Regions from separate parts of the Streptomyces sp. NPDC027189 genome, predicted to be linked through region 1. Evidence: riboswitches for the same ligand, from Rfam matches in the RefSeq annotation. Region 1 holds a riboswitch; the other holds the start of a gene.

Evidence for each region. A riboswitch is a leader RNA that binds a small molecule or an ion and turns the genes downstream of it on or off. The one in region 1 is predicted to bind cobalamin.
Region 2: another riboswitch for cobalamin. It lies ahead of ACZ4RZ_RS08190 (cobalamin biosynthesis protein); the one in region 1 lies ahead of nicT (Nickel transporter NicT).

What each region holds. Positions count from the first base shown of each region.
Region 1 is NZ_JBVHRI010000004.1:435,674-441,146, reverse strand. It holds gene ACZ4RZ_RS12900 (D-2-hydroxyacid dehydrogenase family protein) at 1-570, opposite strand, end outside; gene ACZ4RZ_RS12895 (hypothetical protein) at 700-1,287, shown strand; gene ACZ4RZ_RS12890 (YcnI family copper-binding membrane protein) at 1,318-2,061, shown strand; gene nicT (Nickel transporter NicT) at 2,119-3,219, opposite strand; cobalamin riboswitch at 3,248-3,451, opposite strand; gene ACZ4RZ_RS12880 (Cys-Gln thioester bond-forming surface protein) at 3,720-5,108, opposite strand; gene ACZ4RZ_RS12875 (single-stranded DNA-binding protein) at 5,389-5,473, opposite strand, start outside.
Region 2 is NZ_JBVHRI010000003.1:76,809-82,281, reverse strand. It holds gene cobN (cobaltochelatase subunit CobN) at 1-292, opposite strand, end outside; gene ACZ4RZ_RS08195 (cobyric acid synthase) at 289-1,818, opposite strand; gene ACZ4RZ_RS08190 (cobalamin biosynthesis protein) at 1,815-2,870, opposite strand; cobalamin riboswitch at 2,990-3,130, opposite strand; gene ACZ4RZ_RS08185 (DUF397 domain-containing protein) at 3,302-3,517, shown strand; gene ACZ4RZ_RS08180 (hypothetical protein) at 3,699-3,920, opposite strand; gene ACZ4RZ_RS08175 (inorganic phosphate transporter) at 3,933-5,174, opposite strand; gene ACZ4RZ_RS08170 (lysozyme) at 5,353-5,473, opposite strand, start outside.

The DNA.
Region 1 (5,473 bases):
TTCCACCCCCACCTCGTCGGCGCGCTCCTTGGTGAGGTTCTGACTCCACGCGCAGACCCGCATGCCGAAGGCGAGACCGACCTGTGCCACCCTGCCGCCGATCTTCCCGAGGCCGAGCAGACCGAGCCGGCGGCCGTGCAGATCGGCGCCGACGGTGCTCTGCCAGGGGCCACCCGTCCGCAGCGCGTTGTTCTCCGTGACGATGCCCCGCGCGAGGCCGAGCAGCAGCGCCCAGGTCAGCTCGACCGGAGGCGTCGAGGAACTCGGGGTGCCGCACACGGTCACGTCGTGCGCCTCGGCGGCCGCGTAGTCGATCACCGTGTTGCGCATTCCGGAGGCGATCAGCAGCCTCAGCCGCGGCAGCCGGGCCAGCAGCGAGGCGGGGAAGGGAACCCGCTCGCGCAGGGTGACGACGATGTCGAAGTCCGCGAGCGCGGCGGCCAGAGCGTCTTCGTCCGTGAAGTGGTCGCCGTAGCCGACGACCTCCACCTCGTCCGCGATCGGCGACCAGTCCGCCATCTCGGTCGCGACGCCCTGAAAGTCGTCCAGCACGGCACAGCGAAGTTGCATGTCAGGTCCCTCCCACGCTGAGTCAAGACCCTACCCGAGCCAGGAAAGTGCACCCCGGCCGCCCAGGAGGAGGCGGCTCCGGGGGAAGCCCCGACGGCCGCGCGCTCCCCGTGGCAGTATCTGGGCTCCATGAGTGCGTCCCTGGCAGTACGGAGCTTGCGCGCGGCGGTGTTCGCCGTGCTGTGCGTGCTGCTGGCCGCCGGCGGGCACGGGCTGGCGACGGGGGACGCACCGCCGCTGTGGGCGGACGGTGCCGGGTTCCTCGCCGTCTTCGCGGCCGGCTCTCTGCTGGGCGCCCGGGAGCGTTCGCTGCTCGGGATCGGTGGCGGAATGCTGGCCGCGCAGGCCGGACTCCACCTAGGGTTCGAGGTCGCCCACCCGCGTATGGCGATGAACATGCACGGGGCGCACATGATGCACCCGCACGCACACGCCCTGACGCCCCACGCCACGGCCGCGCATGTGACCGCTGCCCTGCTCGCGACCTGGTGGCTGCGGCGCGGCGAGGCCGCGTTGTGGTCCCTGCTGCGGTGGGCCGTGGCGCTCGTGCCGGGGCTTGCGGCGTGGTGGCGGGTGCGGACGGGACCGTCTCCCGCACCGGCCCAGCAGGACGTCATACGCCGGAACGCCTTTGAGACGTGGTCACTGCGGCAGATGCTGCTGCGGCACGCCGTCTCCCGTCGGGGACCGCCGGCCGGGCTCGCGTACACGCCCTGACCGCATCCACACCAGTACGGAGTTCCCCTGATGTCCCCGACACGCACCACCCTGCGCCGAGCCGGCCTTGTCGCTGCCCTCACCACGGCCGGAGTCCTGACCGCCGCGGGCGCGGCCTTCGCGCATGTGACGGTCCACCCCGAGAGCTACGCCAAGGGCGCCACGGACGGCGTGCTGACCTTCCGCGTCCCCAACGAGGAGGACACCGCCAGCACCACAAAGGTGCAGGTCTTCCTGCCCACCGACCACCCGGTCCTGGGTGTCCTGGTCACTCCGCAGTCCGGCTGGACCGCGAAGGTGACGACCACCAAGCTCAAGACGCCCATCAAGACCGACGACGGCACGATCACCGACGCCGTCTCCGAGATCACCTGGACCGGCGGCCGGATCCGCCACGGCGAGTTCCAGGACTTCAACGTCGCCTTCGGTCAACTTCCCGACGATTCCGACCAGTTGGAGTTCAAGACGCTGCAGACCTACTCGGACGGCAATGTCGTCCGGTGGATCGAGGAGACACCGAAGGGCGGCGAGGAGCCGGAGAGCCCGGCGCCGGTGCTCACGCTGACCGCCAAGGCCGCGGGGGAGGACTCCTCCGGGGAGCCCTCCGGCGCGGCCTCGTCGTCGAGTTCGGGATCGGATAAGAGCTCGGCCGCGAGCAGCAAGAGCAGTGACTCGACCGCTCGCGGCCTCGGCATCGCCGGCCTGATCGTGGGCGTGCTCGGCCTGGCCGCGGCCGGATTCGCCCTCGCGCGCGGCCGGAGCGCCCGCTCCTAGCCGGGGAAACGGGGGCGGCTGCCACCCAGTCGATGGGCGCTGCCGCACCCGCCGGTCTCAACTCCCGTCGGCGGGGCGGACCGCCCACCGCTGCTCGACCTTGGCCAGTCGCCAGTACGCCACGGCCGCGGCCCAGACGACCACGAACAGGCCTACGATGATGTACCCGACGTTGTCCAGGTCGAGCCCCGCGATCCAGCCGGTCACGTCGTCGCGCAGGTCGAGCTTGTCGTGCAGCACGCCCACCAGTTCGATGGTGCCGATGAAGAAGGCCACCGCGATGGACAGGCCGGTGATGGTGAGGTTGTAGAAGACCTTGCGCACCGGGTTGGAGAACGCCCACTGGTAGGCGAAGTTCATGAACGTGCCGTCCAGCGTGTCGAACAGGCTCATCCCCGCCGCGAACAGCAGCGGCAGGCACAGGATGGCGTACCAGGGCAGTCCGGCCGCCGCGCCGCTGCCCGCCATCACCATCAGCGTGACCTCGGTGGCGGTGTCGAAGCCGAGCCCGAAGAGAAAGCCCAGCGGGAACATCTGCCCCGGCCGCGTGATGGACTTCGTGAAGCGGCCGAGGATCCGGTTCATGAACCCCCGGGAATCCAGGTGCTGTTCGAGCTCCTCCTCGTTGTACGTGCCCGCCCGCATCGCCCGGAAGACCCGCAGGATGCCGATCAGCGCGACGAGGTTGAGGGCGGCGATCAGGTAGAGGAAGGACCCGGAGACCGTGGTGCCCATGACGCCGAGCACCTGGTGCGTGCTGGAGCCCTCGTTCATGATGCGTCCGGCCAGCTGGGTGCCTCCGGCGATGAGCGCGGCGAGCAGGACCACCACGCTGGAGTGCCCGAGCGCGAACCAGAAGCCCACCGACACCGGCCGCTTCCCGTCGGCCATCAGTTTGCGGGTGGTGTTGTCGATGGCGGCGATGTGGTCGGCGTCGAAGGCGTGCCGCATGCCCAGGGTGTAGGCGGTGACGCCCAAGCCGATGCCGAACGCCTTGGAGCCGACCTCGTAGTGCTCCGGCACGACGAGCAGGAACAGGATGCCGAACGCGACGATGTGCAACGCCGCGATCACAGCCAGAAGTGCAGCGGTTCGGACGGTGTCCTCGCGGCGCCACCGGAACCCGGTCGCGGGGGACGACTGCGCGGGCAGGGTCATACGGTCACGCTCCAGCACCTCGTGGATCAGTTCGTGAGATGCCGTGGCCGGTCTCCTGGCTTACGGGTACACGTGCCTGCCCCTACCTTCCCGGCCTCGCGGCCAGTGGCGCCGCCCGAGGGAGGCACGGGACGGGAACTTCCCCCGATCACAGTGGCGAGGGCCGCTCCGGCCTGGGCCCCCTGAGGGGCCGTCACCGGTCTTCCCGAACACCACGGCCCACCAACCCTAGGGTCGGACTGACTCCCCCGCACAGCTGCACACCTACGCAGGTATTGAAGATCACATGGGGTCCCCTGCGAAGATGACTACCGGGTGACCGACGGCGCGACCGCCGAACTCCTCGAACACTGCGCGTCCGACAAGGGTTGAGCCGCCCCGCGCGGCGGAGCCCGGAATGGGTGCGGCCCCGGATGCCTGGGGGGCTTGCCGGGGCCGCGGGCTCACGGAGTCACCGTGGTGCGGTCATTCACTGTTGAGTTGCCAAGGTGCTGTGTCGTTCAGTCCTGGACCCGCGCCTGCTTCTTGCGGACGAAGAGCGTCGCCGCGCCGCCGATCACCACGAGGGCGATGGCTATGCCCGCGATGATCGGGGTCGCGTTGGAACCGCCGGTCTCGGCGAGGTCGGTGCCCCCGGTGGAGGTGCCGCCCACCGTCGCCGGACTCGGCTCACTGACCGTCTGGGTCGAGATGTCGCTCGTGCTGCTTTGGGTCTTGCAGTCGAGCACGCCCTTGAACCGCTTCGAGAAGCCGTTCGGCCCGTTGATCGTGAAGTCGTAGGCCTGGTCCTCCTGCAGCGGGACGGTCACCGTCTGGGACGTGCCCGCCTCGATGGTGTGCTCGATCCCCATCAGCTCGAAGGTGAACGCCTCGTCGCCCTTGTTGGCCGCCGTGATGTCCACGCCACCCTTGGCGCAGTTCTTCTCGGCGGACAGGGCGGGTATCGCGCCCTTCTCGGCCCAGTTCGCGGTCGCCGACGCGGAGACCGTCGACTCGCTGGAGCCCGCGAGGATCTGTGTCTGGCTGCGGGTCTCCGAGGTGAAGGCGCGGCCGACCGGCACGGTGGTGGACGCCTGCACGGTCAGCGATGCCGCACCGTCCGCGGCGTCCTTCGGCACGTCGAAGTAGAGCCGGCTGCCGTCGACCGCGGAGGCGATTGCCTTGCCGTCCTTGTCGACGATCTTCACCCCGCCGGCGGTGGCGTCCGAGGGCGGCGTCACCGTCACGCTGTCCGCGTTGGTGTGCACCGTGACCGGGCCGAGCTTCTCACCGGCGTGGCCGGAGACCGCGGCGGGGCCGAGGGCCAATGAGGCCTTGGGCTCCGCCAGGTTCCGCGCGCTCTTCTGCAGATAGTCCGCCAGCTTCTCCGCCTGCGGATCCACCGCGTCCACGTCGGCGCCGTCCGAGTACCGCCAGATGGCCACCTGAGTTCCGGCCGCCGCGTCCTTCTCGGTGAGGCCTGCGACGCCGGCCTTCTCGGCGAGCGCCGCGAGATCGTTCACCTGCGGGTAGGAGTTCTGCAGGATCCAGCGGATCTTGCCCGCGTTCTTGTTGCCGTTCAGCGACGTACCGCTCCAGGGGGTTTCCTGGTACTTGGCATCCCGCTGCGTCGGGTTGTGGATGTCGATGCAGTAGGTCTGCAGCATGCCGCCGTTGTCGACGGACATCTCGAACAACCCCGCGGACACCCACTCGTCCTCGCCGTTGTCATGGATGACCGCGGACCCGTACGTCTTCAGGTCGCCAATGGTGGCGGTCGCGCCGCCCAGGCTCTGCGGAGTCTCGTCGGCAACGGCCGTACCGGCGGAGGCGATCGCCCCGGCGGCGACGAGCCCCGACACCAACGTCGCGGCGGCGAGGCGGGCGGCCCCTCGCCTGCGCGTGGACAACGCAGACAGCGAAGAAAGCACAGAATTCCCCTTCGTGCAGGACCCGTTGACGTGGGGGGACGGTCCCGCCAGCAGAATCAGAAGCCCCGAGAGCTATGTCCGGCATCCTAAGGACGCGGCGCACCACGCTCCCCAGGCATGTCATCCGATAACCGATCCGACTCGGAATCGTTATCGCTCACACAGCTGTGAGCTGCGCTTATCGACAAATCCATGAGGATCGTTCGCAATGCATTTGTCGATAAGCCGCAGTTCGGTCAGGATGTGCGCTTCCCTGACATCACGTCACTCCGGCGGGCTCGGGCCGCTGTTGGGGCGCGGCCTCGGGGTCAGCCGGTGGCTCCGTTTCCCAACTCGGCTCCGGC
Region 2 (5,473 bases), on a different contig from region 1:
CCACGACACCGGCCGGCACCGACGACTCGGCCATCAACTCCGCGTCCGGGACGGCCTCTCCGCCGAGCAGCACGGTCGGGATGCCCGACGCCTTGAGCGTGCTCAGGCCGTCCTCCCAGGCGCGCTTGCCGCCGAGCAGCCGTACGACGGCGATGTCCGCGCCCTCGATGAGCCCCGGGAGCTCCTCCGTGACATCCACTCGGGTCGGATTGCCGATCCGGTACGGCGCGCCGGAGGCACGCGCCGCCAGCAGATCCGTGTCGGCGGTCGACAACAACAACACTGTGCTCATGCGGGCGCTCCCGGTGGAATGAAAGGCAGTCCTGACGGCGCGCCCGACTCGATGAGCCGCCACAGCGCGTCCGTGTCCGCGTGTTCCTCGATCAGATCGCCGAGCCGGTCCAGCTGCTCCTCGCGCAGCGCCGCGAACGACGTGTCGGCGGCCGGCACGAAGCGTCGGCCCGCGGCGGCCGCCACCTCGCGCAGGAAGGCGCGCCGGAATCCGTCCGACTCCAGCGAGCCGTGCCAGTGCGTGCCCCAGACGGCGCCGACCCGGCACCCGTCCAGGAACGGTTCGCCGCCCGTGACATCGGCGACGCCGTGGTGGATCTCGTATCCCTCGACGCGCTCGCCGAGCGCCTCGCCGACGGGCCGGGTGAGGGTCTTCTCGCGCGCGAACCGCACGCGCACGGGGAGGAGTCCGAGGCCGTCCACCTGGCCTCGGCGGCTTTCGACCTCGTCGTCGATGTGCTCGCCGAGCACCTGGAAGCCACCGCAGATGCCCAGTACGGGCCGTCCCTCGGCGGCTCTGCGCGCGATTGCGTCCGCCAGTCCGCGCTCTCGCAGCCACTCCAGCGCCTGCACCGTCCCCCGGGTTCCCGGTATGACGACGAGGTCCGCGTCGGCCAGCTCCTCGGCCCGGTCCACGAACCGCACGACGACACCCGGCTCGGCGGCCAGCGCGTCCACGTCCGTGAAGTTGGACATGAGCGGGATCGCGCAGACCGCGACCCGGAGGATGTCCTCGCCGACGGGGGAGGTGACCTCCGACTCCCGGACCGCCCCGCGCAGCACTGTGTTTGATCTAAAAGCGAGCCGCAGCCCGTCCTCCTCGTCGATGCCGAGGCCGTGCCGGAAGGGCAGGACGCCGTACGAGCGCCGCCCGGTGAGGCCGTGCAGCATCTCGAGTCCGGGCTCCAGCAGGGAGACGTCCCCGCGGAACTTGTTGACGAGGAACCCGGCGACGAGCTCCTGGTCCTCGGGCGACAGCAGCGCGACCGTTCCGAAGAACGAGGCGAACACGCCCCCGCGGTCGATGTCGCCGACGACGAGCACAGGGAGCCGGGCATTCCTGGCGATCCCCATGTTCACGATGTCGGTACGCCGCAGATTGATCTCGGCAGGACTGCCGGCCCCCTCGCAGATCACCGCGTCATACGTGCCCCGCAACTCGGCGAGGCAGTCCAGCACGGTCCCGAGGAGTTGCTCCTGCCGCCCTCCGTGGTAGCCGCGCGCCGAGAGCTCCCCCACGGGCTTGCCCATGAGGACGACCTGACTGCTCCGGTCGCTCCCCGGCTTGAGGAGTACGGGATTCATGAGCGCGGTGGGCTCCACGCGCGCGGCCTGCGCCTGCATGGCCTGCGCGCGCCCGATCTCGGCGCCCTCGCGCGTCACGAACGAATTCAGCGACATGTTCTGCGCCTTGAACGGCGCGACCTTGACGCCCTGCCGCACCAGCCACCGGCAGACCCCGGCGGTCACGACGCTCTTGCCGGCGTCGGAGGTGGTTCCGGCGATGAGCAGTCCACGACCCGTCATGATGTCGTCCTCCAACGCTGTGGGCAGTCGTTCCGCAGGGCGTTGGGGGTCCCTCCTGGTCGAGCGAAGCCGAGAGCTTGGGGGAGGGTGGGCACAGCCCGTAGCGCCGGGTGCCTTGTCACCCGACCCCACAGCAGAGCCCCCGCCGCGCTCGCCCCCAGCGCCAGCCAGCTCACCCGTCGCGACAACCGCACGGCCCGTTCGATGTCGCGCACCGCAACAGCTCGGCCCTCCCCGTTGAGCACGGGCCGGTGCTCAAGCCGTCCCCCGTACGAGAGGGTCCCCCCGAGCCGTACCCCGAGCGCCCCCGCGAACGACGCCTCCACGGGCCCCGCGTTGGGACTCGGATGCTTGTGCGCGTCCGCGCGCCAGGCGCGCACGGCCCCGCGCGGGTCGCGTCCCGCGACGGTGGTGAGCACGGCGGTCAAGCGCGCCCCCGGCCAGCCCGCGACATCGTCGAGCCGCGCGGAAGCCCACCCGTACCGCCGGTACTTGGGGGACTTGTGCCCGACCATGGCGTCGAGCGTGTTCACGGCACGAAAGGCGACGAGCCCCGGCACACCGCCGAGGGCCCCCCACACCAAGGCGCCCACCACGGCATCGGAGGTGTTCTCGGCGACGGACTCGACGACCGCTCGCGCGATGCCGTCGCTGTCCAGTGCCTGCGGATCACGCCCGCACAGATGGGGCAGCCGCTCCCGGGCCACCTCGGCATCGCCGACCGCGAGCGCGTCGCCGATCGCGCGCGCCTCGCGCCCGAGGGAGGTCCCTCCGACGACGGCCCAAGTGGCGGCGGCGGTCAGTGCGATGGAGGCGGTACGGGACCGGCGTACGGAATGACGGGCCAGCGCCGCGAGCCCGGTGGCACCGCCCACGCACACGGCGGTGTGCAGCGCGCCCCACCCGCGGTGGTCCCGCCACAGCACCCGCTCCACGGCTCCCGCGGCCCGCCCGAACGCGGCGACCGGATGCCCCCGGCGAGGGTCGCCGAGCAGCAGGTCACCGAGAAGGCCGGCGGCGGCGCCGTACGCGAAGACGCGATCGGCACGCACCGCTTCAGCCGACCGTCAGGTCGGGCACAACTGTCGTTCGCGTAGTTCGCGTCGTTCGCACAGAACTTGGGCAGCCGCGCATGGCGATATGTCCTCACTCAGGGTGTCCACGCCCTGGTTCGACGAGACCGGCGGTGAGAGTTCCTGGCTCCCGGGGACTTACTTCCCCGGTGACAGTGGCGGGACCGCGCCGGACTCGCACCGGCTTCCTCTCATGTCGCCGTACTTGGCTCGGGCAGTCCACCACGGGGTCGGAAGACCCGTCAACTTGCTGTTGACCTGCGAGGGGAGAGTGTGCTGAGGCCCACAGGGCCGACCAGCGGGCCGGTTTTCCCCTAGGCGGTCAAATCAGGCTTTCCTGGACTGGTTTGCGACAAGGGGCGAGCGGTCCAGCGCGGGGGGCGCCTGCTCTCGGGCAGGAGGGGGTCGGTGTGGGCCACAGGAACCCGTCCGTGCTGCGCTGGCACACCAGCAGCCACAGTGGGGACGACGAGTGCGTCGAAGTGGCGGTCTCCGGGAACGCGGTGCTGGTCCGCGACTCGTGGAACCGGCGCGGGGGACGTGTCGTCTTCTCCCGACCCCAGTGGCAGGCGTTTTTGTACGTGCTCGGCGCTCCCGGTGCGCGGCGCCGGATATCGGTTCCGTGACGTAGTCGTTCTGGGGCTCTGGTGACGAGAGGGAAGGTCCGGTGATGTACGCGACCGAGTGAGGCCTGGGGAGACTGCCGGGGCATGCCCTCGGAAGTGGCCGTATCCGGACATGCGAGTGCCCTGCCGGTCGCTCCCGTGAGGGAGGTCCGGCAGGGCACTCGGCGAGGGTGCGCGGGCGTCAGGCCACGATGATGAAGATCCCGTACGCCACCGCCGCCGCGCACGCCGCGAAGCAGGCGTAGGCGCCGGTGACCGCGAGAGCGGCGGAGCCGCCCTGGGCCGACGCCGACTCTCGCTTCGAGAGGCCGACGATGCCGAGGGTGAAGAGGCCGACGAGGGCCACGGTGGTGAGGAGGCTGACTCCGAAGACGGAGGCGAGGGCTGCCCAGTCGATGTTCATGCTGTTCTTTCCTTACACCGTGGCCGGGCGGGTGGGCTCCGCGTCCGGGGCCGGGATGGTGGTCTTCAGGTCGGTGTCGGCCGTGGCCATCGAACCGGCCGGCGGCGGGGTGACCGCGGCGATCGCCGTGGTGACGACGCCCGCGGGCTCGGCGGCGACGTCGTTCACGTTGTCGACGGTGACCGGCTGGCGGCGGGAGAGAGTCCAGATGACCCCGGCGCCCGCGACGAGCAGCACGCCCGTGGCGACGATGCCCCACGTGCCCTGCTTGGTGAGGAACTCGGCGGAGGCACCGGCCAGACCGGCGGCCGGCAGTGTCAGACCCCACGCGACGAACATCCGGGTCGCGGTCGACCAGCGGACGACACCGCCCTTGCGGCCGAGGCCGGAGCCCATCACGGCGCCGGAGCAGACCTGGGTGGTGGAGAGGGAGAAGCCGATGTGCGAGGAGGCCAGGATGGCGGTCGCGGCACTGGTCTGGGCGGCGAAGCCCTGCTGCGGCGCGAGGTCCGTCAGACCCTTGCCCATGGTGCGGATGATGCGCCAGCCGCCCAGGTAGGTGCCGAGCGCGATGGCCGTACCGGCCGAGACGATGACCCAGGTGGGAGGGTTCGAGCCCGGGGCGAGGACGCCGCCGGTGACCAGGGCCAGGGTGATGATGCCCATCGTCTTCTGGGCGTCGTTCGTGCCGTGCGCCAGCGAGACCAGGCCGGCGGAGGCGATCTGGCCGGCGCGGTAGCCCTTGGCGGTCGCCTTCTCTTCGGCGCGGTTGCCGATCCTGTACGTCAGCCGGGTGGCCAGCATCGCGGCGAGTCCGGCCACGATGGGCGCGGCGACCGCGGGGATCAGCACCTTGGTGACAACGGTCGAGCCGTTCACGGACGACCAGCCGGCCGACATGACCGCGGCGCCGATCAGGCCGCCGAAGAGTGCGTGGGAGGAGCTGGAGGGCAGACCCAGGAGCCAGGTCAGCAGATTCCAGAGGATGGCGCCGACGAGCGCCGCGAAGATCACTTCGGTGCGGATGCCCTCTTCGTTGATCATCCCGCCGGAGATCGTCTTGGCGACCTCGACGGAGAGGAACGCACCGACGAGGTTCAGCACGGCGGACATGGCCACCGCCGTCTTGGGCTTCAGAGCGCCGGTCGAGATGGTCGTCGCCATCGCGTTGGCAGTGTCGTGGAAACCGTTCGTGAAATCGAACACGAGAGCGGTGACGATCACGATTCCGAGGAGGAGCGTGATGTGTTCCATTTACCCAGGCTTCTCTTTGACGTCAGTGGCAGGTGGACCGTAGGCAACCTGAGTGAACGGAAGATGAACTGGGGCGGGCCGTGGGGTGTCTCAAGCGGTGGGCCGCCCCTCCGTTTTTGACGGAGGGGCGGCCCGGCGTCTCGAACAAGGGCGGAATATCGGGCTCCGCTATCAGCCTCTAGCCCCGCGCGAGCCTCTTGAGCGAGGTCATGGACCCGTTGAAGAGATTCTGGTCACCCGGCAGGCTGCCGCGGTTGGCGTACTGCCAGAACGTCCAGTACGACCAGCCGGCGGGCAGT